DNA from 3 places in the Methylobacterium sp. Leaf361 genome. Region 1 is predicted to be linked to each of the others. Evidence: riboswitches for the same ligand, from Rfam matches in the RefSeq annotation. Region 1 holds a riboswitch; each other region holds the start of a gene.

Region 1 (9,958 bases):
GCGCGCCTCTCGACCCGCAGCGTCCAGCGCGAGATCGACCGCGCAGAGGGCCGCGTGACCAGCGCCTACGACACCGGCATCACCGGCTGGGACCCGAACCCGGACGCCGCCCAGTCGAGCTTCGAGGATCCCCAGCTCACCGCCCTCCAGGCACCGCTGACGAGCGCGATGCTCGACCTCTACGCGCGGACGCTGAAATGGCCGGTGACCAACATGCGCTACGAGCTCCTGAACAACGCCGTCAATCGCGGCTGGAGCTGGGGCTCGGGCCGGCAGGCGCCCGAGGTCCTGTCGAACCTGAAGGGCGATCTGGCGCTCGACGGGCACCTGCGCGTCCTCGTGGCGCACGGCTTCACCGACCTGGTGACGCCCTACTTCGCCTCGAAGCTCCTGCTGGCGCAGGTCCCGGCCTACGCCGCCGGCCGCCTGAGCCTCGCGGTCTATCCGGGCGGGCACATGTTCTACACGCGTCCGGATTCGCGCGCCGCCTTCCGGGCGGACGTGGAGCGGATGTACACGGACGCCCTGAAGGTGCGCGACGCCGGCTCGACCCGTCCGGCCGGAGCCCCCGCCGAGCATCTCCGGACGGCGCCGTAGCGCCTCCGGCCCGCCGCGCCGGTCACGCGTCGTCGAAGGCGAGGGCCTCGGCCGGGTAATCCACCATCGTCCGGCGCTGCGCGTCGGTGTTCTGCCACTCGCCGACCTTCATGTAGCGGCCCTCGAGATCGCGGACCTCGACCACCTTCCCGATGGTGGGGATCGACTGGAAGCCCTGCGGCCAGTTCGACGCGAAGTAGAAGACCTGCTCGACGTGGTCCGAGAGGTGGCAGATCCCCGGCCCGAAGGTCCCCAGCCCGAAGACGAGGTAGCGGCCGTTCACGAGCGCCGCGACGTCGGAGATCAGCGACTCGCTCTGGATCTCCACGGGCAATCCGCGCCGCTCGGCGTACGCCTCCACCTCGGCGATGACCGGATTCAGTCTGTTCTCGAAGACGAGCTTGACCGAGCGGATCCGACCCTCGGCCAGGAGCCGGTCGATGACCATCCGGTAGAACGCGAAGGGCGGCTGCGGGTAGTGCGGATCGACCCAGGTGCTGAAGATGTCGCCCGACCGGATGTGGATCAGGAGTTGGTCGTGGGGCTTCACCGGGAAGCTCTTCGGCAGGCCGTTGAACAGCGGCCGGATCACGCTCTGCACGATCGCGCGCGAATCCGTCGGCCCCCGCAGCGCGGTCACGCGCTCGAACTGCGTCGGGTCGAAATACAGGCCCGACAGGAAGTAGCCGTCCGCCGGCAGCGGCTCGTCCGGCGGGATGAAGGTGATCCCGTCGCAGGTCAGCCGCTCGGTCAGGAAGATCACCTTGCTGCGGTCGACCTTGGGTACCTTGATGTACTTCAGGTTGAGCGCCTTCGCGATGGACACCGCGATGATGTACTGGACGAGGCAGTTGCCGAAGGCGCCGTTCTCGAACAGCGACAGGCCGACCAGGGCGTGGCTGGCGCGGTCGGGCGCCGACTGGAGCGCGTAGGTGACGTAGACGTTGGCGCCGGGCTTCTCGTTCAGGAGCGTCACGTCGAGGCCGAGCATCGCCCGCAGCGCGATCAGGTCGACCGCGGCCTCGTCGGCGCGGATGCCGATGCCGGCGATCCGGGCCGGTTCGGGCGCGGCGATCCGGACCGCGCGCGCCCAGGCCCGCTCGTCGGGGACGATTGCGGCGACGAGGGTGTCCGGGGTCGCGGTCCAGCCGGCGAGGTCCGGCTCGGCCCACGTCACGCCGTCCTGCGAGACCGCCACCGCGACGTCGCCGGGCTCCGCGGGAACCGCCCCCTCCCCCGGCCGCAGGGCGACGGAATGGATCGGGAAGCGGCCGCCGAGGTCGACCTCGAGCCACGTCGTTCCCGTGCCCGCATCGGAGACGATCCGCGGCTCACGGCCGGCCGCGAGATCGACGAGAACCGGGATCGGATCGTCTGTCGGGGCCATCGGGTCTCCGGGAGTTCAGCGCCCGCGCCGGGGCCGGGCGGGTATCGGGTGCGGCGGTGCCCGCTCCGGGGCGCGGCCGTCAAGCCCGCCCCGATCGCGGGGCGGGCACGGGAAACGGCCGCGATCCGGCGCCGCTCCGTTGTGTCCCGGCGGTCATGCGTCTACAACGGCCGGGCGACGGTGCCCCGGAGACGGGGTGAAAAGGGAATGCGGTGAGGGGTTTGAAGCCCCGATTCCGCGGCTGCCCCCGCAACTGTGAGCGGCGAGCGCCCGCCAAGCGCCACCGGAGCGATCCGGGAAGGCGGTGGGCGCGCCGAGCCGCGAGCCAGGAGACCTGCCGTCGTGACAGGATCCCGCAATGCCGCCGGTGGGGCGGCTGGAGACGCTTCTGATGACGACGCAAACCCTCGCCCCCGTCGCCGCCGGCACCCGCGCGTCGGAGCGCCCGATCGCCGTCGCGCTCGCGGCCGTGTTGGGCCTCGGCCTGCTGTTCATGGCGGGCTTCTCGCCGGCGATCGCGCTCCACAACGCGGCGCACGATTTCCGGCACACTCAGAACTTCCCCTGCCACTGACGTCCCGGGACCAGGGATGATCATCCGGCTCCTGTCGGCGGCCCTCGCCGCCGGCTTCTTCGCGGCTGCCATCGTGACGGGGCTCGAACTCACGCTGACCTCGCCGCTGATCGTCGCGGTCGAGCGCTACGAGCAGCAGGAGGCGCCGAACCGGGCTGCCAAGGCGCTCCCGATCAAGGCGTTCCCGATCGTGCTGGCCCATGCCGGGCACGACCACGCCGCGCCCGACGCCGCGCCGGAATGGCAGCCCGCGCCCGGCCTGCCGCGGATGGCCTTCACCGGGCTCGCGACCCTCGTGGGCGGCGTTGGCTACGCGCTGCTGCTCGGCGCGGTGATGCTCGCCTGCGGCCGCGAGCCCACGCCGCAGGTCGGCCTCGCCTTCGCGGTGGCGGGCTTCGCCAGCGTCGCCCTCGCGCCGGGCCTCGGCCTGCCGCCGGAATTGCCCGGCAGCGCGGCGGCCCCGCTCGCGACGCGGCAGGCGTGGTGGGTGATGACCGCCGCGGCGACCGGCATGGGGCTCTACCTGATCACGATCCGCCGCGCGCTGATCACGATCCTCGGGGGGCTCGTCCTGATCATCGCCCCGCACGTCGTCGGCGCCCCGCAGGCGCCCGAGGCCGCATCCGAACTTCCGGCGGCGCTCGCCGCGCAATTCGCCGCGCGGTCGCTCGCCATCAGCTTCGTGTTCTGGATCCTGATCGGGCTGGGGCTCGGCTGGGCGTGGCAGGCCTTCGCCCGCGGCGCGGATCGGGGAGCGGCCCGTGCCTGAGACCGTTCTCTACGTCTGCACCACCTGCCGCCGCCCGGACGACGATCCGGACGGGCCCCGCGCCGGGGCCCGCCTGCTGGAGGCGCTCCGGGGGCGGAGCGGCGCTACGCCGGACCTGCGGGTCGAGGCGGTGGAGTGCCTGTCGGTCTGCAAGCGGCCCTGCACCGTGGCGGTCGCCGCGGCCGACCGCTGGACCTACGTCTACGGCGACATGGATCCGGCCGCCTCGGCCGAGATCATCCTCGGCGGTCTCGCGGCCTACGCGGCGACCCCGGACGGCATCGTGCCCTGGCGCGAGCGTCCGGAGGCGTTCCGCAAGGGCGTGATCGCCCGCATCCCCCCTTTCCCAGAACCCCGCCCGGTCCCCGCCGGCACCCTGGAGCCCGCGGAATGACCCTCGTGAACAAGATCCCCTGCACCATCGTCACCGGCTTCCTCGGGGCCGGCAAGACGACCCTCGTCCGCCACGTGGTCGAGAACGCCAAGGGGCGCCGCCTCGCCATCCTGGTGAACGAGTTCGGCGACATCGGCTTCGACAAGTCCTTCCTGGCCGCCTGCGGCGTCGAGGGCTGCACCGAGGACGCCATCGTCGAGCTGCCGAACGGCTGCATCTGCTGCACGGTCGCGGACGATTTCGTGCCGGCGCTGGAGACCCTGCTCGGCCGCGCCGAACCGCCGGAGCACATCCTGATCGAGACCTCGGGCCTCGCCCTGCCGAAGCCGCTGGTCCAGGCGTTCCAGTGGCCGGCGATCCGCTCGCGGGTGACCGTCGACGGCGTGGTCGCGGTGGTCGACGGCCCGGCGGTGGCCTCGGGCGCCTTCGCGGAGGACCCGGAGGCCCTCGCGGCCCAGCGCGCCGCCGACCAGTCGGTCGACCACGACAACCCCCTGGAGGAGGTGTTCGAGGACCAGCTCCTCTGCGCCGACCTCGTGGTCGTCAACAAGGCCGACCTGATCGACGCCGCGACGCGGGCGCGGGTCCGCGCCGAGGTCGAGGGGCACCTGCCCCGCGCCGTGAAGGTGGTCGAGACCGAGAACGGCGCCATCGACCCGCGGGTGCTGCTCGGCCTCGGCGCGGCCGCCGAGGACGATCTCGACGCCCGACCCTCGCATCACGGCGAGGGCGAGGACCATGACCACGACGATTTCGAGACCGTGGCGCTGCCGGTGCGCCCGGCGGTGACCGCGGGGGATCTCGCGGCCCGGGTTGAGGCGGCGGCCGAGGCCGCCGGCGTCCTGCGCATCAAGGGCTTCGCCGAGGTCGAGGGCAAGCCGATGCGCCTCGTGGTGCAGGGTGTCGGCCGGCGCGTGACCCATCATTTCGACCGCCCCTGGCGGGCCGGGGAAGCCCGCGACGGGACGCTGGTGGTGATCGGCCTCAAGGGCTTCGACAAGAACGCCGTCGCGGCGGCCCTCGCGGGATGAGGCCGGTCGCGCACGCCCGCCCGGACTCGCTCTAGGGGCCGCCGCGGTGCATCTCGTGCGCATCGATGCCGTCTCCCTCGACGAGGGCGAGGCGGCCGTGGATCTCGGGCAGGAGCCCGGCGACCTCGTGGTGCTGTCCTTCACCGACAGCGACCTCGCGTCGGTCGGGCAGGCCCACGCCGCGGAGCCCGGCCTGCCGAGCCTGCGGCTCGCGAAGCTCGCCAGGCTGCGGCACCCGCTCTCGGTCGACCTCTACGTCGAGCGCGTCGTGGCGCGCGCCAAGGTCGTGGTGATCCGCTGCCTGGGCGGCCTCGATTACTGGCGCTACGGGATCGAGCGCTGCGCCGAGGCCGCGCGGGCGCACGGCGTCGTCCTCGCGGTCCTGCCGGGCGACGACCGGCCGGACCCGCGCCTCGCCGCCTTCTCCACCGATCCCGACCTCGCCGGGCAGCTCGACGCCTATTTCCGGGCCGGCGGCCCCGACAACCTGCGGCGGATGCTGCGGCGCCTCGCGATCCGCCTGGGCGCCGACGGCCCGGTCGAGCCGCCGCAGCCGCTCCCGCGCGGGTTTCCCTGGTGCCCCGGCTGCGGAGTTCTTCCCCTCGAGGCAGCCCTCGCCGCGGCCGCAACCGCGGTCCCGCTCGCCGGAGCGCGCAGCGCGGCGGAGCCCGTCGCGCTCCTGCTGATCTACCGCTCCGCCGTGCTCGGAGGCGACACCGGCCCGTTCGTCGCCCTCGCCGCCGCCCTGCGGGCGCGCGGGATCGGCGTGCTGCCGATGGCCGTATCCAGCCTGAAGGAGCCACAGGCCGCCGCCGCGGTCGCCGCGGCCGTGCGCGCGCGCAGGCCCGACCTCGTGATCGCCGCGACCGCCTTCTCGGCCCGCGAGGACGAGACCGGTTTCGTGCTCGACGGCGGCGACTGCCCGGTTCTCCAGGCCTTCACGGTCGGCTCGCCCCGCGCGGCCTGGGAGGCCTCCGCCCGCGGTCTCGGCGCGGCCGATCTCGCCATGCAGGTCGCGCTGCCGGAATTCGACGGCCGGCTCTCGGGCTTCCCGATCTCGTTCAAGGAGGAGAGTGCCGAGATCGCCGGCTTCGCCGAGCGGCGCGCCGTGCCCTACGAGGCCGGCATCGCCGCGCTGGCCGACCGGGCCGCGGGATGGCTGCGGCTGTCCGCCCTGCCCCGGGCGGCGCGGCGCGTCGCCCTGGTCCTGTCCGACTACCCTGCCCGCGGCGGCCGGGCCGGCTTCGCGGTCGGCCTCGACACGCCCGCGAGCGCCCGCGCGATCGCCGCCGACCTCGCGGCCGCGGGCTACGCGGCGGGCGCGCTTCCGGAGCCCGGAGCGCTGATGGCGGCGCTCACGGAGGGCCCGGCCGCCTTCCGGGTGCCGCTCGCGGACTACGCGGCGTGGTGGCGCACGCTCTCCGAGGACGTCCGCGCCGCCGTGACCGACAGCTGGGGTGAAGCCGAGGCGGACCCGGCCTGCGTCGACGGCGCCTTCCGGTTCCGGATGGTCCGGGACGGCGGCCTCGCGGTCTTCCTCCAGCCCGACCGCGGCCGCGATCCCGATCGCAAGAAAGGCTACCACGACCTCGACCGCGCCCCGACCCACGCCTACCTGGCCTTCCATCTCGGCCTGCGGCAGCAATTCGACGCCCTGGTGCAGCTCGGCACGCACGGCACCGCGGAGTGGCTGCCGGGCAAGGCCGTGGCCCTGTCACCCGACTGCTTCCCGGCGCTCTGCGTCGGCGGGCTGCCGGTGATCTACCCGTTCATCGTCGACGACCCGGGTGAGGCCGCGCCGCTCAAGCGCCGCCTCGGCGGCGTGGCGCTCGGGCACCTCACGCCCGACACCGCCGTCCACGCGCTGACGCCCGAGGCGGCCCGCCTCCGCGAGCTGGTGGAGGAGTATTCCGCCGCCAGCGTGCTCGATCCCCGCCGGGCCGATCTCATCGCCCGCGCCATCCTGGAGGAGGCCGGATCGGCCGGACTGCTGGACGGGGCCGGGATCGGCGCGGACACGCCGATGGACGAGGCGCTGACGCGGCTCGACGCGCATCTCTGCGATCTCGGCGAGACCGTCTTCCGCGACGGCCTGCACGTCTTCGCCCGCGCTCCGGACGAAGCCGCGGAGGCCGTCGCGGCGAGCGCGGACTCCGAGCGCGCCGGTCTGCTCGCCGCCCTCGACGGGCGGTTCGTCCGGCCCGGCCCCTCCGGCTCGCCGTCCCGCGGGCGGGCCGACGTGCTCCCGACCGGGCGCAACCTCGCGACCCTCGACCCGCGGGCCATCCCGAGCCGCGCCGCCGCGCTCCTCGGCGAGAAAGCCGCCTCCGCCGTGGTGACCCGCTACCTCCAGGACGAGGGCGCCTATCCGGCCCGGATCGTCATGGATCTCTGGGCCTCGCCGACCCTGCGCACCGGCGGCGAGGACGTGGCCCACGCCCTCGCCCTGATGGGCGTGCGGCCGGTCTGGGACCACGCCAGCACCCGCGTCACCGGCTTCGAGATCCTGCCCCTCGCCATGCTGGACCGGCCGCGGATCGACGTCACCGTGCGGGTCTCCGGCGCGTTCCGCGACACCTTCCCGGACACGCTCGCGCTGCTCGACCGCGCCGCCCGCGCCGTGGCGGACCGGGACGAGGCCGACGAGGAGAATCCCCTCGCGGCGGCGCGGCGGCGGGGCGACGCGTCGGTGCGCGTCTACGGGGCCGCGCCCGGCCGCTACGGCGCCGGCACCGCCGCCACGGCCCTGGACGGCGCCTGGGAGGACCGCGCCGATCTCGGCCGCGCCTACCTGGCCGCGAGCGGCCACGCCTACGGCGACCGCGAGGGGCCGGACGCCGATTTCGCCGCCAGGGTCGCGGCGGCCGACGCCTATCTCCACGCCTTCGACGTGGCCGAGCGCGACCTGTTCGACGGCGACGCCGCCGTCGACGCAATGGGCGGTTTCGCGGCGGCGGCGGCCCTGGAGGGGGCGAGCCCCACCCTCTACAGCCTCGACGTGTCGGTCCCGGAACGGCCGAAGGCGCGGACGGCCCGGGAGGATTCCGCCCGCCTGATCCGCGGGCGCCTCGCCGATCCCCGCTGGATCGCGGCCCAGCTGCGCCACGGCTACCGGGGCGCGCAGGAACTCGCCCAGGGGCTCGACGCGGTCTTCGTCCTGGCCGCCGCGAGCGACGCGGTGACGGATGCGGGCTTCGAGGCGCTCTACGCGGCCTGGATCGCCGACGCCGAGGTGTTCGAGCGCCTGCGCGCCGCCAACCCCGCTGCAGCCCGCGCGATCCTGGAGCGGTTCGACGAGGCCCAGGACCGCGGCCTCTGGCACAGCCGACGCAACGCCCTCCCGGCCGACGCCCTGATGCGCGAGGCCGCCGAGTGAGCGCGGCCTTGCATCGGCGCGCCCTGCCCGAGGCGCCGGCCCGCCGGGGCTGGTGCCCCGGTCTGACGCGTCCCATGCCGACGGGCGACGGCCTGCTCGCGCGCGTCCACCCGCCGCTCGGGCTCCTGACCCTCGATCAGGCCCGCGCCGTGGCGGAGGGCGCGCGCCGCTTCGGGAACGGGCACCTGGACCTGACCGCACGGGCGAATCTCCAGATCCGCGGCGTCTCCGAGGCGACTCGTGCGCCGCTGGCCACCTGGCTCGCGGCCCGGGGGCTCGGCGACGTGCGCGCCGACGGCGGCCCCCAGCGCCTGACGCTCACGAGCCCCCTGGCCGGCCACGACCCGGACGAGACGATCGACGTGCCGGCCCTCGCCCGGGCGATCGAGACCGCGGGGCTCGCGATCCCGGGGTTGCCGGCCAAGACCCTGGTCGCTGTCGAGGGCCGCCCCGGCCGGGTGCTGCCGGAGGCGGATCTCTGCGTCGTCGCCGAGGGGCCGGGCCGCGTCGCGATCACGGTCGCGCACGGTGAGACCCAGCGGACGCTCCTGACCTGCGCGGAGGACGCGGCGCCGGGCCACGTGGCGGCCCTGCTCGGAGCCTTCGCGCGGACTGGCCGGCGCCGGATGCGCGACCTATCGAACAGCGAACTGACCGCGCTGACCGAGGCGCTTCCGTCAGGAGAGTCCCCCGCAGGACCGGCACAAGCGCACCGGAGCTTCGCACGGGAATGGGAGCCGGCACGTCCGGCGGGCGGACGCCACCTTAGAAGCGTCGCCGTCGACGCGCCCTTCGGACGCTGTACCGCCGACGCCCTCGACCGGATCATCGCCGCAACGGCGGCACTCGGCGCGAACGAGATCCGCCTCTCGCCCACGCGCGGATTCGTGATGCTGGTGCCGGCCACCGCCTCCGACGCGGCGGCGGCCGCGGCGGCGCTCGCGGCGGAGTTCATCGTCGTCCCCGACGATCCGCGGCGCGCGATCGCGGCCTGCACGGGGGCGCCGGGCTGCGCCTCCGGATCGACCCCCACGCTCGCGGACGCGGCGCGCCTCGCGGAGGCGTTCGGCCCCCTGGCGGTCGCGGGGCATGCCGCGCACGTCTCGGGCTGCGCCAAGGGCTGCGCGCGGCCCGGCCCGGCCGACCTGACCCTCGTGGGCCGGGACGGCCTCTACGGCGTGGTGATCGGGGGTGCGCCCGGCGATGAGCCGGCGATGGATCTCCCTATCGAGGCCGTGCTGGAGCGGCTAGGAAGGGCCGAGATCGACGGGCTCTCCGCCGCCTTCGCGCCGGAGATCACCCCTTCGGAATGCGGGAGGACCAGGAGACCGGCATGAGCGCGAGCCAGAACGCCCTGCGCCAGACAGGATCGGAGCCGGCCGCGGCCCACGAGTCCCCGTCCCGCTACGACTACATCCGCGACGGCGGCGCGATCTACGCGCGCTCCTTCGCGATGATCCGCGCCGAGTCCGATCTCGGGCGCTGGTCGGGCGCCGCCGAGCGCGTCGTCGTCCGCATGATCCATGCCTGCGGCATGACCGACCTGCCGGCCGACGTGGAGATGGCGCCCGGTTTCGCCGAGGCCGGCGTCGCGGCCTTGAAGGCCGGCGCACCGATCCTGTGCGACGTCCGCATGGTCGCCGACGGCGTCACCCGGGCCCGCCTGCCGGCCGACAACAGGGTGATCTGCACCCTGGGCGACCCGCGCGTGCCGGATCTCGCCCAGAGCCTCGGCACGACCCGGTCCGCGGCCGCCATGGAGCTGTGGCGGGAGCACCTCCCGGGCAGCGTCGTGGCGGTGGGCAACGCCCCGACCGCGCTGTTCCGGCT
Region 2 (9,958 bases), on a different contig from region 1:
GGCGGGAGCGGCGCGCTCACGTCGACCGGCTTGCCGGTCCGCGGGTGCGGAATGACGATCCGCCGGGCGAGCAGGTGGAGGCGGTTCTGGATGCCGCCCGGCAGCTCCCAGTTCTCGACGGAGAAGTATTTCGGGTCGCCCACGATCGGGTGGCCGATATGGGCCGCGTGGGCGCGCAGCTGGTGCGTGCGGCCGGTGACCGGCTTGAACGACAGCCAGGACAGCTTCTGGGCGGCCTGATCGACCATCGCGTAGTAGGTCAGCGCGTGGCTCGCGCCCTCGTCGCCGTGCTTGGCGACCCGCATCCGCGCGTCGGCGTCGGTGGGCTCCTCCTTGGCGAGGTAGGTCGAGACGCGCCCCTGCCGGACCCGCGGCACGCCCGCGGTGAGCGCCCAGTAGATCTTCCGGGCCGCCCGCGAGCGGAAGCTTTTCGCCAGCGTCGCGGCGGCGAGCCGGGTCTTGGCGATGATCAGGCAGCCGGCCGTGTCCTTGTCCAGCCGGTGGACGAGGCGCGGCTTCTGGCCGTCCGGACCCGTGAGGGCGGCGAGCAGGCCGTCCACGTGCCGGACCGTCCCCGAACCGCCCTGGACCGCGAGGCCGAAGGGCTTGTTGAGGATCATCATGTCGGCATCCTCGTAGAGGATCAGCGACCGGATGAAGGCGGCGTCGTCCTGCTCGCGGGCGGCGCTGCGCGGCCGCTCGGTGGGCTGGTCGAGGCGCAGCGGCGGCACGCGCACGCTCATGCCCGGCTCCAGCCGGTCGTTCGGCTTGGCGCGCTTGCCGTCGACCCGCAACTCGCCCTTGCGGACGATGGTCTGCACGCGGGTGAAGGGCAGGAGCGGGAAGCGGGCGGTGAGGAAGCGGTCGATCCGCATCCCAGCCTCGTCCGGCTCGACGGTCAGGGTCTGCACGCCGGAGGCGAGGGTCGCGGAGGCGGCGGCGCGCTGCTCGCGCCGGGTCGGACCGGGCGCGGGGGCAGAGGCGAGGGCCGGGGAGGGGGCCGCCGAGCGCTTGGCCGGCGGCCGGCCGCCGGGCTTGCCCGCCGCGGCGTCGCGCGGTGCGGCGTCGCGCGGTGCGGCGGCGTCGCGGCGCGGCTTCGGCGGCCGGGCCGGCGCCGGGGCCGCAGCGGCCTGCGCGCCCCAGGGATCGCGGGTGCCGGCATCCTCGCCGCGGTTGCGGGCCGCGCGCTCGGCGGCGTCGCGGGCGCTGGTGCGCGGGCCCGTGCGGGCGCGGCCGTCGGCCTGGGCCTTGCCGCCCCTGAACTTGCTGGCGCTGGACTTGCCGGCCTGAGGCTTGCGCCCCGTCGGCCCGCCGCTTCTGGGAGGTCGTATCGTCATGCTTCCGCCGGCACCCGTCTCCGCGTCGGACGGAGCGTCCGGGCGCATGGGCCGCGGCGTCGCGGACGTCCGGACCGATGGGATTGCCCGGCTGTAGCATCGCCCGCGCCGAGCGGCAAAGGCGGTGGGCCGGCCCGGTCCGTCAGGGCTCCGCGCGCCACGCGTCGCGGAGGCGGGCCTTCAGGCCGGCGGGGAAGAGGTCGGGACCGCCCGGCACGTCGAGCCCGTCCAGATCGCACCACCGCGCCACGCAGGCGGTGCCGGAATCCTCGTGGAAGACGAAGCGCTCCTGCCCGTCGAACCGCCGCGGCGGCAGGGCGACGGGGAACAGGAACAGCACCTCGTGCCCGACCTGCCCCTCGTGCGTGAAGATGTTCTCCATGACGCGGGGGCCGCCGAGCACCGAGACGGTGACGCCGAGCTCCTCCTGGAATTCCCGGATCACGGCGTCCTCGACCCGCTCGCCGAACGTGACGCTGCCGCCGAGCGGCCGGACGCCTTTCAGCCGCCCGTCATCCGCGCGGACCTCGGCCACGAGCAGGCTGTTGCCGCGCCGGGGCAGACCCAGTGCCTTCACGCGAATCTCCGCAGGGGGCCGCCAGACCGTCATCCCGCACGGGCTAGCCCGTCGTCGGCGAGGCCGCAACGGACCGGCGCACAGCGCGCCGATCCACGGCAACAACCGGACACACGGTTGACGCCCGCCCCCGCTACGGCCAAGCTGTGCTCGACGGTTCCCCTCGGGGATCAAAAGGGAACGCGGTGAGGGGTTCGCCCCGAAGCCGCGGCTGCCCCCGCAACTGTAAGCGGCGAGCCCTTCACCACCACGTCACTGGGTCCACCCCGGGAAGACGGTGCGAGGGCGGCGACCCGCGAGCCAGGAGACCTGCCGTCAGCCGTGGTCACACGCGAAACGCGCCGGGCGGGGTGTCCTGGCGGGTGTCGAGGCGACGCCAGTCCCGAGGGGAGGCGGCCGCCGAGGCCTCGTTCGCGGTGACGTGCCACAACAAGCGCGCCCGCGACGCCGTTCCCCATGCCCGTCTCCGCCGTCTCGAACCCCTCGAGCCCTGTCGCAGCACGCCGTCGCGCGCCCGCACGGGCAGAGGCTACCGGACAGCGAGCGCATTGTAATGTTATTACAATGCTTGTAGGACGCGGGGGCCGGCGCGCGCCGTGCACGGACCGCTTTCCCCATGTCTCTATCGACCCATCGCTCCCGCCCCGGCGGGCGGGCCCCGCTCTGCGGCGTTCTCCTCGCGCTCCTCGCCAGTCCGACCGCCGCCCAGGAGGCGGTCACGCTGGATGAGCTGTCCGTCGCCGGCGCGGGCGGCGACCCGAGCCGCCTGCCGCCGAATGGCCTCAACCTGCGCACCCCCGACCGGACCGCGAGCCGCCTCGGCCTGACGCCGCTGGAGACGCCGGCCAGCCTCGACATCGTGTCGGGCGAGACCGCGCGGCTGCGCGGCCAGGACACGATCGCCGAGGCCGTGACTCAGGACGCGACCGGCATCACCACCATCGCGGCGCCCGGCAACGGCAACGGCGCGTTCACGTCCCGCGGCTTCGCCGGCCCGAACTCGATCCAGCAGCTCTACGACGGCACGCGCTTCTACGTCGGCGCCAACACCGTGACCTTCCCGTTCGACACGTGGAACGTCGAGCGGATCGAGGTGCTGCGCGGGCCGTCCTCGGTGCTCTACGGCGACGGCGCCATCGGCGGCGTCATCAACGTGGTGCCCAAGAAGCCGGTCTTCGTGCCGATCAACGCCGCCCGCGCGGTGATCGGCACCGACGGGGTCGCGCGGCTCGCCCTCGATTCCGGCGGCCCGCTGGGCCAGGCTGAGTACGGCGACACCTTCGCGTACCGCCTCAACGTCAGCGGCAACCGCGCCGACGGCTGGATGCGGCCGGAGGGCGATTTCCGTAACCTCGCGGTCTCCGCCGCCCTGCTGTTCCGGCCGAGCGCCGACCTCGCCTTCACCCTGAGCCACGATCTCGGCTACCAGGAGCCCGCCCGCTACTGGGGCACCCCGCTGGTCGAGGGACGGATCCCGGATCTCATCCGGTTCAACAACTACAACGTCCGCGACGCGAAGATCACCTGGGCCGACAACTGGACCCAGCTCAAGACCGAGTGGTCCCCCTCGGCCGACATCACGATCCGCAACACCGCCTACCGGCTGACCAGCCGGCGCCACTGGCTCGACGTCGAGCAGTACAGCTACAACCGCGGCACCGGGCTCGTGGACCGGGGCGACTACCTGGAGATCTACCACAACCAGGAGCAGGTCGGAGACCGCCTCGACGCGACGTTCCGGGGCAGCCTGGTCGGGCTGCCGAACCAGTTCGTGGCCGGCTTCGACGTGAATCACATCGACTTCCGCCACACCAACAACTTCTACTTCGACCAGACCACGAGCGTGCCGCTCACCGGCTACGATCCGGGCCTCTTCCCGCAGAACGGCCGGGCGCGTCCGGCCTACGCGACGCAGACGAGCCAGGCCTCGGTCTTCGCCGAGGACCGGCTGATCCTGTCGGACAAGCTGTCGTTCCTCACGGGCGTGCGCCTCGACGTGCCGACGCTGAACCGCGAGGACTTGCAGACGGGATCGCGGTTCGAGAAGACCTACCGGGCGCTCGGCTACCGGTTCGGCCTCGTCTACAACCCGACGCCGGACAGCGCGCTCTACGCCCAGTACAGCTTCGCCACCGACCCGGTGAACAGCCTGATCACGCTGTCGCAGTCGCTGGCGGGCTTCAAGCTCGCGACCGGCGATCAGGTCGAGATCGGCGCCAAGGGGCTGGCCTTCGACGGCGCCCTCGAATGGACCGTCGCGGGCTACCGGATCGTCAAGGACAACCTGATCTCGGCGATCCCCGGCCAGCCGACGCTGTCCACGCAGGTGGGGAGCCAGTCCTCGCAGGGCTTCGAGCTGGCGCTCGGCTGGCGCTTCGCGCCGGGCTGGCGGCTCGACGGCAACCTCGCGCTCCTCCACGCGCAGTACGACCGGTTCGACCAGACGGTGAACGGCGCCACCGTCTCGTATGCCGGCAACCAGCCGATCGACGTGCCCGAGCGCGTGGCCAACCTCTGGCTGACCTGGGACGTCACCCGCGACTGGACCGCGCGGGTCGGGCTGCAGAACGTCGGGCAGGTCTACAGCGACTTCGGCAACACGGCGCGGCGCCCCGCCTACAACCTCGTCAACGCGGTCCTGGACCATCAGGTGACGGCGGACTCGCGCCTGTCCGTGCGGGTCTACAACCTGTTCGACAAGGTCTACGCGATCTCGGGCAACGCCGTGAACGGGGTCGGGACCAACTGGCTGCTCGGGCGCCCGCGCTCGGTCGAGGTCGCCTACACGGTGACGTGGTGAGCCGACCGCGCCGGCTCGGCAAGGCGGGACGGCGCTGGCTGCTCCTGTTCCACCGCTGGGCCGGGATCGCCGCGGGGCTGTTCTTCGCGCTGTGGATCGGCTCCGGGCTGGTGATGCTCTACGTGCCGTTCCCGGCGCTCACCGAGGCCGAGCGGCTGTCGCGGCTCGCCCCGATCGCCTGGGATCAGGTCGCGGTCGCGCCGGACGCGGCGCTGCGGGCCGGCGGGCTCGCCGGCGTGCCGGCCGCCTTCGGCCTGGAGATGCGGGGCGACGAGCCGGTCTACCGGATCGCCGGCCACGACGGCACCCGGGTGACGGTCTCGGCACGGACCGGCGCGCGGCTCGGTCCGCTGACACCCGCAGACGCGCTGCGTGTCGCGGCCGGTGGTGCTCCGGCTGCGCAGGCCGAGCAGGTCGCGCGCGACCAGTGGACCGTCACGGCCCGCTACGACCCGCTCCGGCCCTTCCTGAAGGTGGCCCTCGGCGACGCCGCGGGGACCGAGCTCTACGTGTCTGCGGTGACCGGCGAGATCGCCCTCGACACGACACGCTTCGAGCGGGGCTGGAACTGGGTGGGTTCGGTGGCGCACTGGATCTACCTCACGCCGCTGCGGGCCCGGCCGGAGCTGTGGCGGACGATCCTGTTGTGGCTCTCCGGTTTCGCCGCCCTCGGCGCGCTGAGTGGAGGCGCGATCGGGATCTGGCGCCTGCGCCTTCGGCGGCGCTACGCGGCCGGGGCGGTCACGCCCTATCGCGGGCTGGCGCGCTGGCACCACCTGCTCGGCCTCGCGGGGGGCCTCGGCTTGAGCACGTTCATCGTCAGCGGCTGGATCTCCATGAACCCGAACCGCTGGTTCAGCGCGACCAGCCCGCCGGTAGCGTTGCGCGCCGCCTATGCCGGAACCCCGCCGGCGCTCGGCCTCGATCCGCACCGGCTCCGCGATGGCGCCATGCCGGATACGCGCACCCTGCGCTTCGCCGCCATCGGTGGACGCTGGTGGATCGTCGCCGAGACGGCGGACGGCCTCCGGACGGTCGCAGCGGACGGCGCGACCGCCCTCGACGCGCGCAGCATCGCGACGGCCGCGGCAGACGGTTTCGCGGACGGTCCCCTCCGGTCGATCCGCCCGTTATACGCCTACGACGCCTACTGGTATCCCCACGGGGCCGACCCACGGCCGCTTCCGGTGCTGCGCCTGCGCTTCGGCGACGCGGCCGCCACGTGGCTCCACGTCGATCCCCGGGACGGCACGATCCTCCAGCGCCTGGACCGCTCGGGCCGGATCAACCGCTGGCTGTTCGACGCCGCGCACCGGCTCGACCTGCCGGGGCTCACCGGCAACCGCCCCCTGCACGATACGGCCCAGTGGGTCCTGAATCTCCTGGCGGCGGGCATCGCGGTCACCGGGATCGTGGCGGGCTGGCGCAGGCTGCGTCGGACGCTGTCCGCCTGAGGTCGGTTTCAGCGTGTGCTGTCGAGCGGTCGAGATCGGCCCGGCGGTGGCTTCCGATCCGGTCGTGCTGCGCGTCAGGACGACAGCCCGGAGGCGGACGCAAATACCTCCACGTCCGGCCTGTGCGCCTGTCGGTATTCACGGGGGCTCACGTCGTAGCGATCCTTGAAGCGGCGCGCGAAATGCGCCTGGCTGCTGAAGCCACAGCCATAAGCCAACAGGCCGATCGACAGGGTGGCGCAGGCCGGGTCGGTCAGGCGCTTGGCTGCCACCTCCAGTCGGCGTCCCCAGATGTAGTCGGAGATGTGCCGGCCGCGCTCATGAAACAGCTCCTGCAGCCGCCGCAACGACACGCCCATCGCGGCGGCGAGCCGGGGCGGGTCCAGGTTCGGATCGCTCAGGTTCGCCTCGACATAGGCCTTGGCGCGCTGGACCGTGACGTTGCCGTGGATGGAACGCGGCGCCTCCTGCGCCATCCGTTCGGCGAGGCTCGCCACGATCAGGTCGACGCCGATCGATGCCATGCGCTCGGCCGCGTCAGGAGTGAGGCGATCGCTGACCCGGACGAGTTCCTGAAGGTACGAGCCCGTCAGGGTCGTCGAGGCGAGGTCCGCTGCGGCCGTGAGCGCGGTGTAGAGTCGGGACGGGCCCAGAACGGTCTCGAAACGCTGGCGCGGCAGATCGATAACCAAGGAGTCGCCGGTCTCCGCCTCCATCACGGGTGAACTCGAGTCGAGCAAGATGAGGTCGCCCGGCTTGGTCTTCGCCTCCCGGTCAAGCTGCTGGATTGTATCCCGTCCGGACAGCTTCAGGAGCACGAAAACCCGATCGGGGTTCCCGCGGCGTCGCGCTTCGGCGTCCGTGATTCTGGTCCGCACGGTTGTGTGCCAGAAATGCGAGATCGGCATCGCGCCGATACACGTCACGTCCAGCCGTCCCTGGAACGGGAGACCATCCGGCGTCTCGATCTCGGCAGGCACGAGCCGCTCGTTGACCAGCTCCCGCCATTGGCGGACCGCGTTTCTGGGATGAATCCCGTCTGTCGAGAAAAACGGTTGCATCTGCCGCCTGGGCACCCCTGTCGCCACCCGGTGGCGAAGATCGGGAACCCCGGCGTTTATTGTATATAATCTACCTTCACAACAGGTAGGCGGGGGACAAGGGGCGGAGCAGCGGCGCCCGGCCAAACAGCGCCGTCCGGAAGCGGACCGGCGATGATCCATCCCTCTCGAGCATGATCACGATTCCGCGGCCTGATGTCCGACCCTAGAACCGCGCCGTCAGGAACAGCCGCACGTTCCGCCCCGGCAGCAGGATCTCGTCCTTCTTGAACGAGGTCGAGTTGCGGATATCGTCGTTCAGGAGGTTGCGGCCCTGGAGGCCGAGGGTGATCGCGCTCGCCCCGTAGACCGCAGGATCGACGGCCTTGGTGTAGCTCAGTTCGGCGCGCAGGTCGTCGTAGCCGGGGGTCGGCGTCTCGTACACGGCCGTGGCGTCGTGGCTGAAGGCGTGGAGCAGGTTCACCCGCGCGAACCACCCGTCGGCCCGCAGGTAGACGCCGCCGCCGAGCCGGTAGGGCGGGATGCGCGGCACGTTCGCGCCGTTGTCGAACTGAGCGCGGACGAAGTCGAACTGCGCCTCGACGCCGGCGAAGCCGTTGCCCACCGGCACGAGGTCGTACTGGCCGATGATCTCGGCGCCGTAGAAGGTCGCGTTCTGCTGCTGGTAGACGATCTGCCGGTTGTCGGTGCCGACGCCGCAGGAGGCGAAATCGTCGTCGCAGGTCAGACCCGTGTAGTTCCGGTAGATGAAGCCGGTGTAGCGGGTGAAGTAGCCGGTGGCGTCCAGGCGGAAGGGCCCCTCGGCCCGCCGGATGCTGGCCTCGACGGTCCGGGCTCGCTCCTTCTTGAGATTCGGGTTGCCGATCTCAAAGGTCGCGGTGGCGTCGTGCGGGCCCTGCGAGAACAGCTCGTAGCCCGTGGGACCGCGCTCGACGTAGGAGCCGGTGAGGCTCGCCACGAAGCCGTAGGGCAGGTCCTGCAGGGCGCCGATGCTGGCGCTCTTCGGGGCGAAGCGCCGGGTGCGCGCGTACTGGAACGGCTCCTGTCCGTCGACCGGCACGTAGTCGGCGGGGAACTGCGCCGCCGTGCTCGAGAGCCGGTCGACCTCGTAGCGCCCGGCCGCCTGCAGCCGCGTGCCCGGGCGCAGTTCCAGCTCCTCGAAGAGGTAGACCGCGTTCGCGCGCGACTCCGTCTTCGGCAGGAACGATTCGAGCTGCGTGTTGATCACGCGCCGGTCCGACTGGAAGCCCAGAGCGCCGGTGAGCCTGCCGAACTCGGTGATGACCGGGACGTGCTGGAGTTCCAGGCGTCCCTCGGCCTCGCGGTTCTTGAAGATCGCCTGGACGCCCTCGATCCCGTCGTCGCCGATCCCGACCTCGTTGTGGCGGTAGACCGAATAGCCCGCCCAGTAGCGGATCACCTCGAAGGGCCCGTCGAGCGGACGGTACTCGCCCCGCGACAGGACCCGGTCCTGGTTCGGGGTCAGGCGGGTCCGGTCCTGCTCGGCCACGCCGCCGGGGATCGCGTAGACCGCGTCGTAGTGGCTGAAGGAGATGCCCACGAAGCCGCGGTCGCCGATCGCCGAGATGCCGACCGCGCCGCCCTGCGACTCGTTGTACGAGTTGCGCTGGATCCCGCCGGGGATCGCGTAGCTGTCGTTGGCGGTCTTGAAGCCGTCGGCGTGGACCGCGATGCCGTCGGCGCCGGCGTCCACCGTGGCGGCCCCGAGCCGGCCGTTATCCACGCTGGAGAAGCCGCTGGTGACCTGCCCCTGCACCCCGTTCGCCGGGATGAAGGTCGGGACCCGGTTGTTGTCGGCCGAGACGACGCCGCCGATGGCCCCCGAGCCGTAGCGCAGGGTCGCGGGACCGCGGATCACCTCGATCCGGTCGGAGACCAGCGGGTTCACCGGCACGGCGTGATCCTCGCCGAGGTCGGACACGCCGCCGTTGACGATGCCGTTCTCCTGGATCCGCACCCGGGCATTGTCGAGGCCGCGGATGATCGGTCGCGAGGCCGCACCCGGCGCGTAGGTCGTGCCCGAGATGCCCGGACGGTCGAACAGGGCGTCGCCCAGGGTCCGGGGCTGGTCGCGCGCGATCTGGTCCTGGGTCACCACCGTCACCGGTGAGAACGTGTTGGTCGCCACCGGCAGGACGCCGATCGGCACCGCCGCATCCGCCGCGACCGCGCCGCGCGACGGCTGGATCGGGCTCGGGCTGGTGACGCTGATCTCGTCGAGGGCGACGGCCTGCTGCGCCCGCGCGGCGGAGGGCGTGAGGAGGCCGGCGCAGACGGTCGAGGACAGGACCGTGCTGGCGAGGAAGCCGAAGCGGCGCGAGGGAGGCATCGAGACTCACAGAGTGTTATATCGTTTCATTGTTGCGGCCCGTCGGATTGGTGCAAGCGTTAATCCCGCGCCCGTCGGACACGGTCGAGAAACGTTACATCGTTGCAACAGCCGCCCAGGTGGCGCTTCGGCGAGATCCCTCGATGCGGATTGAATTTGAAACGTTATAACATTTTGATGCCATCATGACCCAGCGCGACACCCGCCTTCCCGTCACCGTCCTGTCCGGCTTCCTCGGGGCCGGGAAGACGACTTTGCTCAATCACGTGCTCAACAATCGCGACGGCCGCCGCGTCGCGGTCATCGTGAACGACATGAGCGAGGTGAACATCGACGCCGATCTGGTCCGCGCCGGGGGCGCCGACCTGTCCCGGACCGA
Region 3 (9,916 bases), on a different contig from region 1:
CACCCCCGTCATCGCGACGCTCAACGTCCACGCATCGCGCTTCTCGGATCTCGAACGACCCGACTACCTGATCACGACCCCCGCTGTGCCGGTCCAGGGCTACCGTGACAGTTTTGGGAACTGGTGCAGCCGCATGGTTGCCCCGGCTGGCCGCTTCAAGCTGCGGACCGACACGATCGTGCGGGACCCCGGCGGCGGCGACCCGGAGGTCTCCAACGCTGGGGAGACCGCCATCGAGACGTTGCCGTCGGACACGGTGCTGTTCCTCCTCGGCAGTCGGTACTGTGAGACCGATCGTCTGTCATCGATCGCCTGGGATCTGTTCGGCCACCTGCCGCCGGGCTGGGGGCGTGTGCAGGCGATCTGCGACTACGTCCATGATCGAATTACCTTCGGATACGAGCATGCTCGGGCAACGCGGACGGCCTTCGATGCATTCGAGGAGCAGCGGGGCGTCTGCCGTGATTATGCGCATCTGGCGATCGCGTTCTGCCGGTGTCTCAACATCCCGGCACGCTACTGCAACGGATATGTCAGCGACATCGGTCTGCCGCTGCCCCATGCGCCCGGCGATTTTGCCGCCTGGATGGAGGTCTTTCTCGGGGGCCGCTGGCACACATTTGATCCGCGCAACAACAGTTCACGCATCGGTCGGATTCTGATTGCCTATGGTCGGGACGCCGCGGATGTCCCGTTGACGCTGACCTTTGGCCCCAACGAACTCGTCGCGTTCCACGTGACGACGGAAGAAGCGCCTCCCATATAACCGCGGACTTCTGAATGCGGCGTTGGCTGCTTGCAGCCGTTGACCGTTTGACTACAAAAGCCATCAAGCCGCATCCAAGATACCGCGAATTCGTGTCGCGTCCTCGATGCAGATCAATAAATGCAGCGCTGATGTCTGCTTGTTGGGCGTTATTCAAACAAGTTGAATGACCGACTTGGGCGCGAAACCGAACGTCCGGTTCTGCGCGTGACGGCGTTCTGGCATGACGTAGTCTGGCCGAAAGCTGCTGGTCCGCTTCGTAGCAGGCAAGGCGGTGAACCGGACATTCTTCACGGCTCGGATGAAGGCCCAAGAGTTACCCTTCGCAGGTATCCAGGGCACCCGCCGCGATCAACCGCTGTCACCCTCGAAGCGGACGTGCAGCGTAGGGCGGCGAAGCTCACGGACCGAACGCTTAGATATGAGAGCTTCCCACTATCGCAGCATAATTGATCGGTCCGCAATCTGCTCGGCCAACGCCGTATCATGCGTGACGAAGAGGATTGCGAGACCGTCCCGCTCGTTGGCCTCGCGAAGCAAACCTGCAACCTCCATCTGGTTGATGGGATCGAGCCGTGACGTCGCCTCGTCCGCGAACAAGAAGACGGGATCGAGCAGCAGCACGCGTGCGAGGGCGAAGCGCTGCAGCTCGCCGCCCGAGAGCTCGCCGGGGCGCTGATCTCGGAGGCCAGGCGAGAGCTTGAGGCGCGTGAGCAGCTGCTCAATCCGCTCCTGAGCCAAGCCATGCCTTCGCGCCAGGTGGTCGAACGCTCGACCCAAGGTCTGGTGCGACACAAAGGCCGCCGGAGGATCCTGGTAGAGCTTCTGGAACCTAGTCGGGACGATGCCCGGCATTCGCCGGACCCAGCCGCAATCCGGCCGCTCGGTGCCGATGAGAATATTCCCGAGCGTGGTCTTGCCACTGCCGCTCGGCCCCACCACGGCGACGATCTCTCCCTCCCGGACATGGACGCTCAGGTCTGTGAACAGCTGCCGGCGCCCGAACGCCTTGGCCAAGCCAGTCCCCTCGATCACTGAGGAGCCCGGCTGCCTTGACGCGCGAGGTGACCAGGCACTTGGGTCGGCATTGATCAGCGCCCGCGTGTAGGCATGGATCGGCGCATCGAGGAGACCCGCCGTCGGCCCAGCCTCAACCGCCTGCCCGTCGAGCATCACGCAGGCCGTGCCGCCGAGTGCACGCGCCAAGGCGATGTCGTGCGTGATGGTGAGCAGCAAACGTCCTGTCGCGATCTCCCGCCGCAGCCGCGCGACAACGTCGGCACGCAGGACGCCGTCGAGGCCCTTGCTGGGTTCATCGACCAGAAGCAGCGGGGTGTCAGCCGCGTGCGCCATAGCAAGCGCCAGGCGCTGGCACATGCCGCCCGACATCTGGAACGGGTAATGCCCGCCCGCATCGGCGAGGGCGACCTCACTGAGCCCCATGGCCGCGAGGCTGTCCGCGTCTCGGCGCCGATGCACATACCGGTGGACCTCGGCGAGTTGGCCCTTCGCGCGCATGGTCGGATCGAGGGCGGTCCAGGGCTCCTGGGGGAGGAGGCCGATGCGCCGTCCCCACAGGCTTCGTCGGGCCACCTCGTCGAGGCGTAGGAGGTCCGCGCCGTCGAGGAGGATGCGCCCGCTCGCCACAAGGCTCGGCGGCAGGGTCCCCATGATGGCCTGGGCCACGAGCGACTTGCCCGAGCCAGACTCGCCGAGCAGCGTGAGCGGCTCGCCCCGCCCGACCGAGGCCGAGAAGCCGGAGACCAGGACCCGGTCCCCTGTGCGGATTGTGAGATCCTCGATGCGCAGGGCTGCCGTCACCGGACCGTTCCCCCGCGGGCGGTGAGCTGCAGGCCGAGCACCAGCAGGAAGATCAGGATGCCGGGCATCAAGACCGCCAGTGGCGCCTCGGCGTAGTAGGGCAGGAGCTCGACAATCATGCTGCCGAGCTCCGGCGTCGGCGGCTGCAGCCCGACGCTGATCGCCGACAGGGTCGAGATCGCCAGGATGGCCGTGCCCATCGCGAAGGAGGCCAACGTCAGAAGAAGCGGCGCGATCTCGGGCAACACCTGATGGCGCAGAATGTAGAAGGTCCCGAAGCCGAGCAGGCGCGAGGCCTCGATCCGCGGCTCGACGAGCAGTCGCGCCGTGGTGGTGCGGGCGACGCGGAAGAACTCGACCCAGAGCGAGAGCGACAGGCCGAGGTAAAGCGGCAGGAAGTGACCAGGCGCGAACGCGAGCAGGAGCAGCACGAGCAGCAGCCCGGGCAAGGCGAGGACGATGTCGGACAGGGCTACGAGGGCCCGCTCCGTCACGCCGCCGTGCCAGGCCGCCAGCACGCCGAGCAGGAGCCCCGGCATCGCCGCGCTCAGCATGGTCAGCAGCGCCATGCCGAAGGAAAGCCGAGCCCCGTGTGCAAGCCGCGCCAGCAGGCTGCGCCCGTAATGGTCGGCCCCGAGCAGGAAGTCGCCGCCGATGGGCGCCAAGCTCGCGGACAGGTCCTGACGAGCGGGATCGGCGGTCACCAGGATTGGGCCAAGGAGCGCGAAGGCCGCGAGCAGGGCGAGGAGCCCGAGGCCGATCCGGCGCGAGATCGGCCGGGCGGTCGGACGCGTCAGCGCCGTGCCGGTGAGGTCCTGCATCTGGAGCATCATCGGGTGGCACCCAGGCGCGGGTCGAGGAACCGGCAGAGTAGGTCGACCCCGAGGTTGAGGAGGACGAACATCAGGCCCATGACGAGGGCGGTGCCCTGAACCATGGGCACGTCACGGGCGATGACGGCATGAACCAGCGCGTGGCCGATGCCCGGATAGGCGAACAGCGACTCGACCACGACGACACCCTCAATGAGGTAGACCGCCTGGAGGCCGAGATAGGTGACGACCGGGATGGCGGCGTTGCGCAGCCCGTGCCGGACGAGCACCGCCCGCTCAGGCAGGCCCTTGAGCCGGGCGAAGCGATAGTAGGTCGTGGCCCCGACCTCGGCGACGGCGTCGCGCGCGACGCGGCTCGACACGGCGGCGAGACCGAGTGCTAGGGTCAGGCTCGGAAGCGCCATCTCGCGCCAGGTGCCGTAGCCGGCCGGCGGCAGCCATTCGAGCCGGATGCTGAAGACCAGCATCAGGACGAGGCCCAGCACGAAGGGCGGCAGGGCCCGCAGCGCCACGGCTCCGACCAGCGCGAGCCGGTCGAGGCCAGATTCGGCCCGCAGGCCGCTGACGAGGCCGAGCGGGAGGCCGATCAGCAGGGACAGGACGAGGGCGCAGGCGGCGAGCCACAGGCTGGGCCCGAGCTGGCTCGCGAGTTCCTCCGAGACCGGCTCGCCGCTGACCAGGGAGTTGCCCAGGTGCCCCTGGGCGAGCTCGCCGAACCAGTGCAGCAGCAGCTCCGGCCATGGTCGGTCGAGGCCGAGCTCCTGCCGGACGGCCTCCGCGGCCTGCGCGGTGAGCGCGTCCGGGCCGTACCGGTCGGCGGCGATGCGGAAGGCCGCGTCACCTGGCAGGACCCGGACGAGGGCGAAGCACAGGCCGCCGACGACGAGCGCGACGAGCGCGGCCTGGGTCAGCCGTCCGAGGAGAAGCCGCGTCATGGCGTCCCCCAGTGCATCTCGGCGAGCCCGTAGCTCCGTTCGAGTGGATCGGCGCGCACGCCGGCCACGCGCCGGTTGGCAACAACCGCCAACTCGGCCCAGGTCACCGGGATGACCGGCAACTCGGCCTGCAGGATCTCCGCCAGCTTGCGCTGCAGCGGCTCACGCTCGGCCGGATCGGCGAGGACGGCGAGCCGGTCGAGAAGGGAAGCGGTCTCCGCGTTCGACCAGTTCATCGCGCCCCAATCACCCCCGTCCGGCCCGAAGTCTTGGAGGATCGTGCCCAGCGGATCCGGGATCATGGCGAAGCTGCGGGAGATCAGGCCGAGATCGAGGCTGCCGTCGCGGTGGCGGGCCGGGATGTCCGAGGTGTTGCCGATCGAGACGGCGAGATCGATGCCGACCTCGCGGGCTTGCGCCTGGATGGCCGCCGCCAGGGGCGGCAGCTCGGGCCAGGCGGAGTAGGTGCGCAGGGTGGCCGCGAAGCGCCGGCCGTCGCGCTCCAGGATGCCGTCCGTCCCCGGCCGCCAGCCAACCTGCGCCAGGAGGAGGCGCGCCTGCGCGAGATCGCGGGTCAGCGGCGGGATCCCCTCAGCATGCCAGCCTGAGACGGCGGGCGGGAAGAGCTGGTCGGCCCCAAGGCCGGGATTGCGCAGCAGGACCTTGGCGAGGCCGGCGCGGTCGAGGGCGAGGCTCAGCGCGCGTCGGGCGCGCGGGTCGGAGAAGAGGGGTGAGCCTGCATTCAGCTTCAGGAGCCGGGTCCGGGGTGGGGTGACCGTTTGCACCGCGAGCTTCGGGTTCCGTCGCAGCCGCGCGAGCGAGACCGGAAGGATCGAGATCACGACGTCGGCCTCGCCGCTCTCAGCCATCAGGGCGCGCGTCTCGCCCTGGCCGACGGCGAGGTAGCGCGCCCGCGCGATGGCCGGCCGTCCGCCCCACCAGCCGTCGAAGCGCTCCAGCTCGATCCGCAGCGGCGGGGCGACCGTAACGGCGCGATAGGGCCCGGTGCCGATGAGCCGGACGACCCGCCCACTCGGGTCGTAGGAGGCCGGCGCCAGGATGATCGTGGTGTGGTTCGCCAGAAAGGCCGGCAGCAGCGCGAAGGGCCGCTTCAGCACGACGACGACGGCCCCGTCCTCGGCCGAGATCGTGGCTATGGGGAGGCGCGAGAGCGGACCGACATTCGCCCGGGCGCGTCGAAGGCTCTCGGCGGCGATCTCCGCGGTCAGGGGCGAGCCGTCATGGAATCTGACGCCCGAACGTAGGGGGAAGCGCCAGGTTAGGCCGTCCGGCGCGACCGTCCATCCGGTGGCGAGGCCGGACGCCGGCGCCCCAGCCGTATCGACGCCAACGAGGGTCTCGGCGACCTGCAGGCGGGTGAAGGCGTGGCCGTTGCTCGCGGGATCGAGGCCGCCGACCTCCCAGGGACCAACGACGGTCAGCGCGCGCTCGGGCGCGCTTCGGTCCTCGGCGGCTCCGGCGGCCGGGGCCAGTGCGAGGAGGCCGACAAGGCCGAGCAAGCCGCGGAGGACGGCGCGGCGTGGTCGGGGCACGAACGTCATGCGGAACGGGGCTCCGAAGAGAGGTATCAGAAGCGGGCGGCGACGCCGCCGGTGATCAGGCGCGGCGTGCCCGGCGTGGCGTAGCGGTTGCTGAAGCCGCGGTCGTAGTAGACCTCGTCGAAGAGGTTATCGAGATTCAGGTAGACCCGCACGTCCGGCGTAATCCGGTAGTAGGAGATCAGGTTGAAGGTCGCATATTCGGGCAGGTCGAAGGTCGAAACGGCCGTGCCCGCCGCGCGGCGGCCGACGAAGTTCACGCCACCGCCGAGGCCCAAGCCTCGCAGCGCGCCGCCCTGGAACTCGTAGACGCTCTGGAACGCGAAGGCGTTCTCGGGGATGTTGGCGACGCGCGAGCCGACCGGGATGGTGTTGTCGCGGGTCACGGCAGCATCGACGTAGGTGTAGGTCCCGATGACCCGCCAGCCCGGAGCGAGGTAGCCCGCGACGCTCAGATCGAAGCCGCGGCTGCGGATCTCGCCCGCCGCGACGCTGAAGTTCTGGTCCACCGGATCCGCGGTGAGGACGTTCGTCCGGGTGATGTCGAACAGGGCGGCGGTGGCGCTGAGGCGGCCGTCGAGCAAGTCGAACTTCGCGCCGACCTCGTAGCCCTCGCCTTCCTGGAAAGCGAAGGGCCGGAAGTTGCGGTCGGTGCCGCTGTTCGGCCGGAACGAGCGCGCGTAGTTGCCGTAGACGGCGACCCAGTCGAGAAGGTCGTAGACGAGACCGAAGCGCGGCGTCGCGGCCGTGCCCTGAAGACGCGTCGTGGTGTTGTTGATGTAGGAGGTCGAGGTCAGGCCGATATCCTCGAGGCGCACGCCTACCAGGGCGTGCAGGCGCGGCGTGATGTCGATCTGGTCCTGCACGTATCCGGCGTAGCTCTGCGTGTTCTCCAGGAGGTTGCTGCCCGGCACGGTGAGCGGGGGCAGGGCCTGGCCGTAGCGGGGGTTGAGCAGGTCGAGGAAGAACGGGTTGGTGGTCGAGTTCGACCGGGTGATGACCTCCCGGTAGCGGTAGCTGTCGTACTCCAGGCCGAGCAGCAGGGTGTGCCGGAAGGGACCGGTCTCGAACTTGCCGGCGAGATTCACCTGCACATCGAGATCGGACCAGGTCAGCTCGCGATGGTCCAGGGTGCGCCGGAGCGTACGCCCGTCGTTGAGGATGCCGACCGTCTGCACAGCGTCGCCCGCGATGTTGCCGCCCAGCACCTGCGTGCCGGCGGTCAGCACCCAGTCGGGATCGAACCGATGCTCGATACGCAGCTGTCCGAGTGCGTTGTCGTTACGGAACGGCGCAAGGCCGGGCTCGCCGATGTAGCGGGAGCGCGGCACCGCCAGGACGTTGCCGCGGAACGGCACGATGCCCCGGTCGAAGATCTGCCCGGCGCTGATCAACTCGCCTTCGAGCGTGATCGTCGTGTCCGCAGTGGGGCGCCACGCAATGGCAGGCGCGACGTAGTAGCGGTCACTGCTCACGAAGTCGCGGAAGCTGCCGTTGTCCTCGACCGCGCCGGTAATACGGGCCAGGACCGTCCCGTCCTCGCTGACGGCGCCCGTCGCATCGAAGGTGCTGCGCTTAGTGTTGAAGCTCCCGTACTGCGTGCCGATGGCGAAGGAACGCGCGGCCAGCGGCTGCTTCGAGACAATGTTGAAGGTGCCACCCGGATCGCCCCGGCCGTAGAGGAAGGCCGAGGGGCCCTTGAGAACCTCGATGCGCTCGATTGAGGCAATATCGGGCGAGTTCGGGTAGCCGCGGTTGATGGGAAAGCCGTTGCGGTAATACTCGCCCGTGGCGAAGCCGCGGATGGTGAATTCCGAGAGCCCGAGGCCTGCGAAGTTGTTGGCCCGACCGACGCCGGCGAGGTCGAGGGCGGTGTCGATCCGGGTTGCGGCCGCGTCTTCGAGCACTTGGTTCGGGACGACGACAACGGTCTGAGGAACCTCACGCAGGGGGGTATCCGTGCGGGTCGCGCTGACGCTCTGCTTAGCAAGATAGCCATCCGCGACGAGACGAGGCCCACCGTTTCCCTGGACCGTCAGCTCGTCCAGCCGCACCTCCTGGGTCGCGTCGGCGGCCAGCTGCGCGGACGCGACGACCGGATCGAGGCCGACGGTCAGGAAGGTTGCCAGAGCGACCGTGCACGGCCACGTCTGTTCCCGGCCGGGCACGGACGCCGGGGCACGACTGGCCTTGCCACCGGGCTTGTGAGCGAATCGGAGTGGCTCCGAGAGCGTCAGACCTGACCAGTGCGGCATTGCGGGAGCCCTTGGCCGGAACAAGGGCAATTCCAGGCACGCTTGCGCGAGAGCAGGCGGTCAGCGCCTGCCACGGCCATGCGTTCCCTTCGGACACCCCGCCCGAGAAACGAAAACCATTGCCAAGGCAGGTCTCCTGGCTCGCGGGTCGTCACCTCTGCCTGACCTTCCCGGTGCAGAGCACCAGTGATCGTTCTCGGCAGCGGCTCGCCGCTCACAGTTGCGGGGGCAGCTCCGGCCTCGCCCTTGCGGGCTTCACCGAATTCCCTCTTAGCTCACGATCACGAAACCGTGAGAACCTTGACGGTGTCCCTCATCGGTCCTGCAGCAAGAGGAGTCAACCTATTGAACGCAGCTTAGACACCGGCGCGTAGAACGAGGGAGGAGCTCGTTGCCGCATCGGGCCAGAGCCGACGGTTGGCCCAATATGCTGACAGAAGCTGCCTCCGGTCCTGCAGCCTCGCGTCGTTGGTCCAGATCTGGCCGCAGAGAATTGTCTTCGGAGGCGTGGACGAGCAGAACATCGACTGGCTCATAGTCGAGCATACTGTTGAGGGCGTTCCTGTGGCAGACCTTGCCTACCCGGCTGATGGGCGACAGCACGTCCTCCGAATACGAAGATGATGGGCCCCGTTCGAGCCCTTGCCTCAGACGGCCTCCTAGACGGATAACAGGCGCTCCGCATAATACCGGCCCACTGCCTCGATCATCGGAGCGAACTGCCAAACGATTGAGGGAACGAGGGCTTCGACATAAAGACTCTCTTCGTTCACCTGAATGACGCCGCTTCCTCTCTGGCCGTAGCCGCCGACTGTGAATCCGCACCTATTGCCGAACCATTCATCGAATTCAACGATGATATTTTTTCGCGCCAAATCCCGAAAAGCCCAATTCGCGCGCCGATCGAGGCGTCGGCGTGCCTCGGGCAGCCCAATGTTATGATGTAGCGTCAACGCTAGGCGCTTCGGTATCATCGGAGAACGATAGATATTCATCGGGATTGATCGCACTGGTGAAAAGCTCTTTGGGCGCAGCACGTGCTAGTTCGCTAATTGTACATTCGGATCAGCGTTCATCTGCCTCGGGATCGTTCGTCAGTGCGGTTACGAGTGCGAACACCATCGCGAGAGCAGGGGTCGGGAAGGCCTCGGAGATATGCCTCCGATACGCATTCGCCCCCCAGGAACGCCACACGGCACAATGAAAGCCCTCCTCGGAACGACTTCCCGTATGCACCTGCCATGACCATCCAGGTAGGATGCGTTCCAGCAATTCTTGCGCGGCATCGAGGCTGGCGGTGAAGGCGGGACAACTATCCTTGCCATGGCGGAGAACCGTACCGCTTGGACCGTGCCCCCAAAGCATCTTGACGTCATCGCGATATGGCCGCCACTCGATCCGGTGGATGACCGTGTCGATCTGGCTATCCAAATCGCGATCTGGTCCCTCGATCTCGCGCAAGCGCACGATCAGTCCGCGCAGCACTGTAGGGCGAGGCGCGCCCATGCTGCGCCGCGTTTCCGTCAGCTGAACCCGCATCAGGCATCTCTGACAGTCAGCGGGCGCGAGCGGCGGCGCAGCGACCGGCACTCCACTGCAGGTCGAGCCGCGATGAAGCGCATCGCCAGGGCAGCCGAGCATTGGAGCCGACACATAAGATTGGCAGTGATCCGGGCAATAAGCGTGCGATTGTCATTTGAAGGATAGGGAAGGCTGATTGGCCAGTATCGGATGCTGCACGACACCA

Evidence for each region. Region 1 has a riboswitch for cobalamin ahead of ASG32_RS16290 (CbtB domain-containing protein). Riboswitches for the same ligand answer to the same signal wherever they lie in the genome.
Region 2: another riboswitch for cobalamin. It lies ahead of ASG32_RS10685 (TonB-dependent siderophore receptor); the one in region 1 lies ahead of ASG32_RS16290 (CbtB domain-containing protein).
Region 3: another riboswitch for cobalamin. It lies ahead of ASG32_RS02715 (TonB-dependent siderophore receptor); the one in region 1 lies ahead of ASG32_RS16290 (CbtB domain-containing protein).

What each region holds. Positions count from the first base shown of each region.
Region 1 covers NZ_LMPY01000023.1:71,676-81,633, reverse strand. Annotated here, with positions in the region: gene ASG32_RS16300 (peptidase S10) at 1-597, shown strand, start outside; gene ASG32_RS16295 (discoidin domain-containing protein) at 620-1,984, opposite strand; cobalamin riboswitch at 2,146-2,341, shown strand; gene ASG32_RS16290 (CbtB domain-containing protein) at 2,376-2,558, shown strand; gene ASG32_RS16285 (CbtA family protein) at 2,575-3,327, shown strand; gene ASG32_RS16280 (DUF1636 domain-containing protein) at 3,320-3,721, shown strand; gene cobW (cobalamin biosynthesis protein CobW) at 3,718-4,752, shown strand; gene cobN (cobaltochelatase subunit CobN) at 4,799-8,128, shown strand; gene cobG (precorrin-3B synthase) at 8,125-9,465, shown strand; gene ASG32_RS16260 (precorrin-8X methylmutase) at 9,462-9,958, shown strand, end outside.
Region 2 covers NZ_LMPY01000012.1:227,498-237,455, forward strand. Annotated here, with positions in the region: gene ASG32_RS10675 (RluA family pseudouridine synthase) at 1-1,337, opposite strand, end outside; gene ASG32_RS10680 (NUDIX domain-containing protein) at 1,480-1,947, opposite strand; cobalamin riboswitch at 2,052-2,246, shown strand; gene ASG32_RS10685 (TonB-dependent siderophore receptor) at 2,531-4,714, shown strand; gene ASG32_RS10690 (peptidase) at 4,708-6,168, shown strand; gene ASG32_RS10695 (helix-turn-helix domain-containing protein) at 6,243-7,229, opposite strand; gene ASG32_RS10700 (TonB-dependent receptor) at 7,435-9,579, opposite strand; gene zigA (zinc metallochaperone GTPase ZigA) at 9,765-9,958, shown strand, end outside.
Region 3 covers NZ_LMPY01000002.1:12,620-22,535, reverse strand. Annotated here, with positions in the region: gene ASG32_RS02740 (transglutaminase family protein) at 1-766, shown strand, start outside; gene ASG32_RS02735 (ATP-binding cassette domain-containing protein) at 1,202-2,587, opposite strand; gene ASG32_RS02730 (ABC transporter permease) at 2,584-3,417, opposite strand; gene ASG32_RS02725 (ABC transporter permease) at 3,417-4,355, opposite strand; gene ASG32_RS02720 (ABC transporter substrate-binding protein) at 4,352-5,917, opposite strand; gene ASG32_RS02715 (TonB-dependent siderophore receptor) at 5,944-8,169, opposite strand; cobalamin riboswitch at 8,278-8,487, opposite strand; gene ASG32_RS32080 (hypothetical protein) at 8,829-9,164, opposite strand; gene ASG32_RS33660 (hypothetical protein) at 9,235-9,708, opposite strand.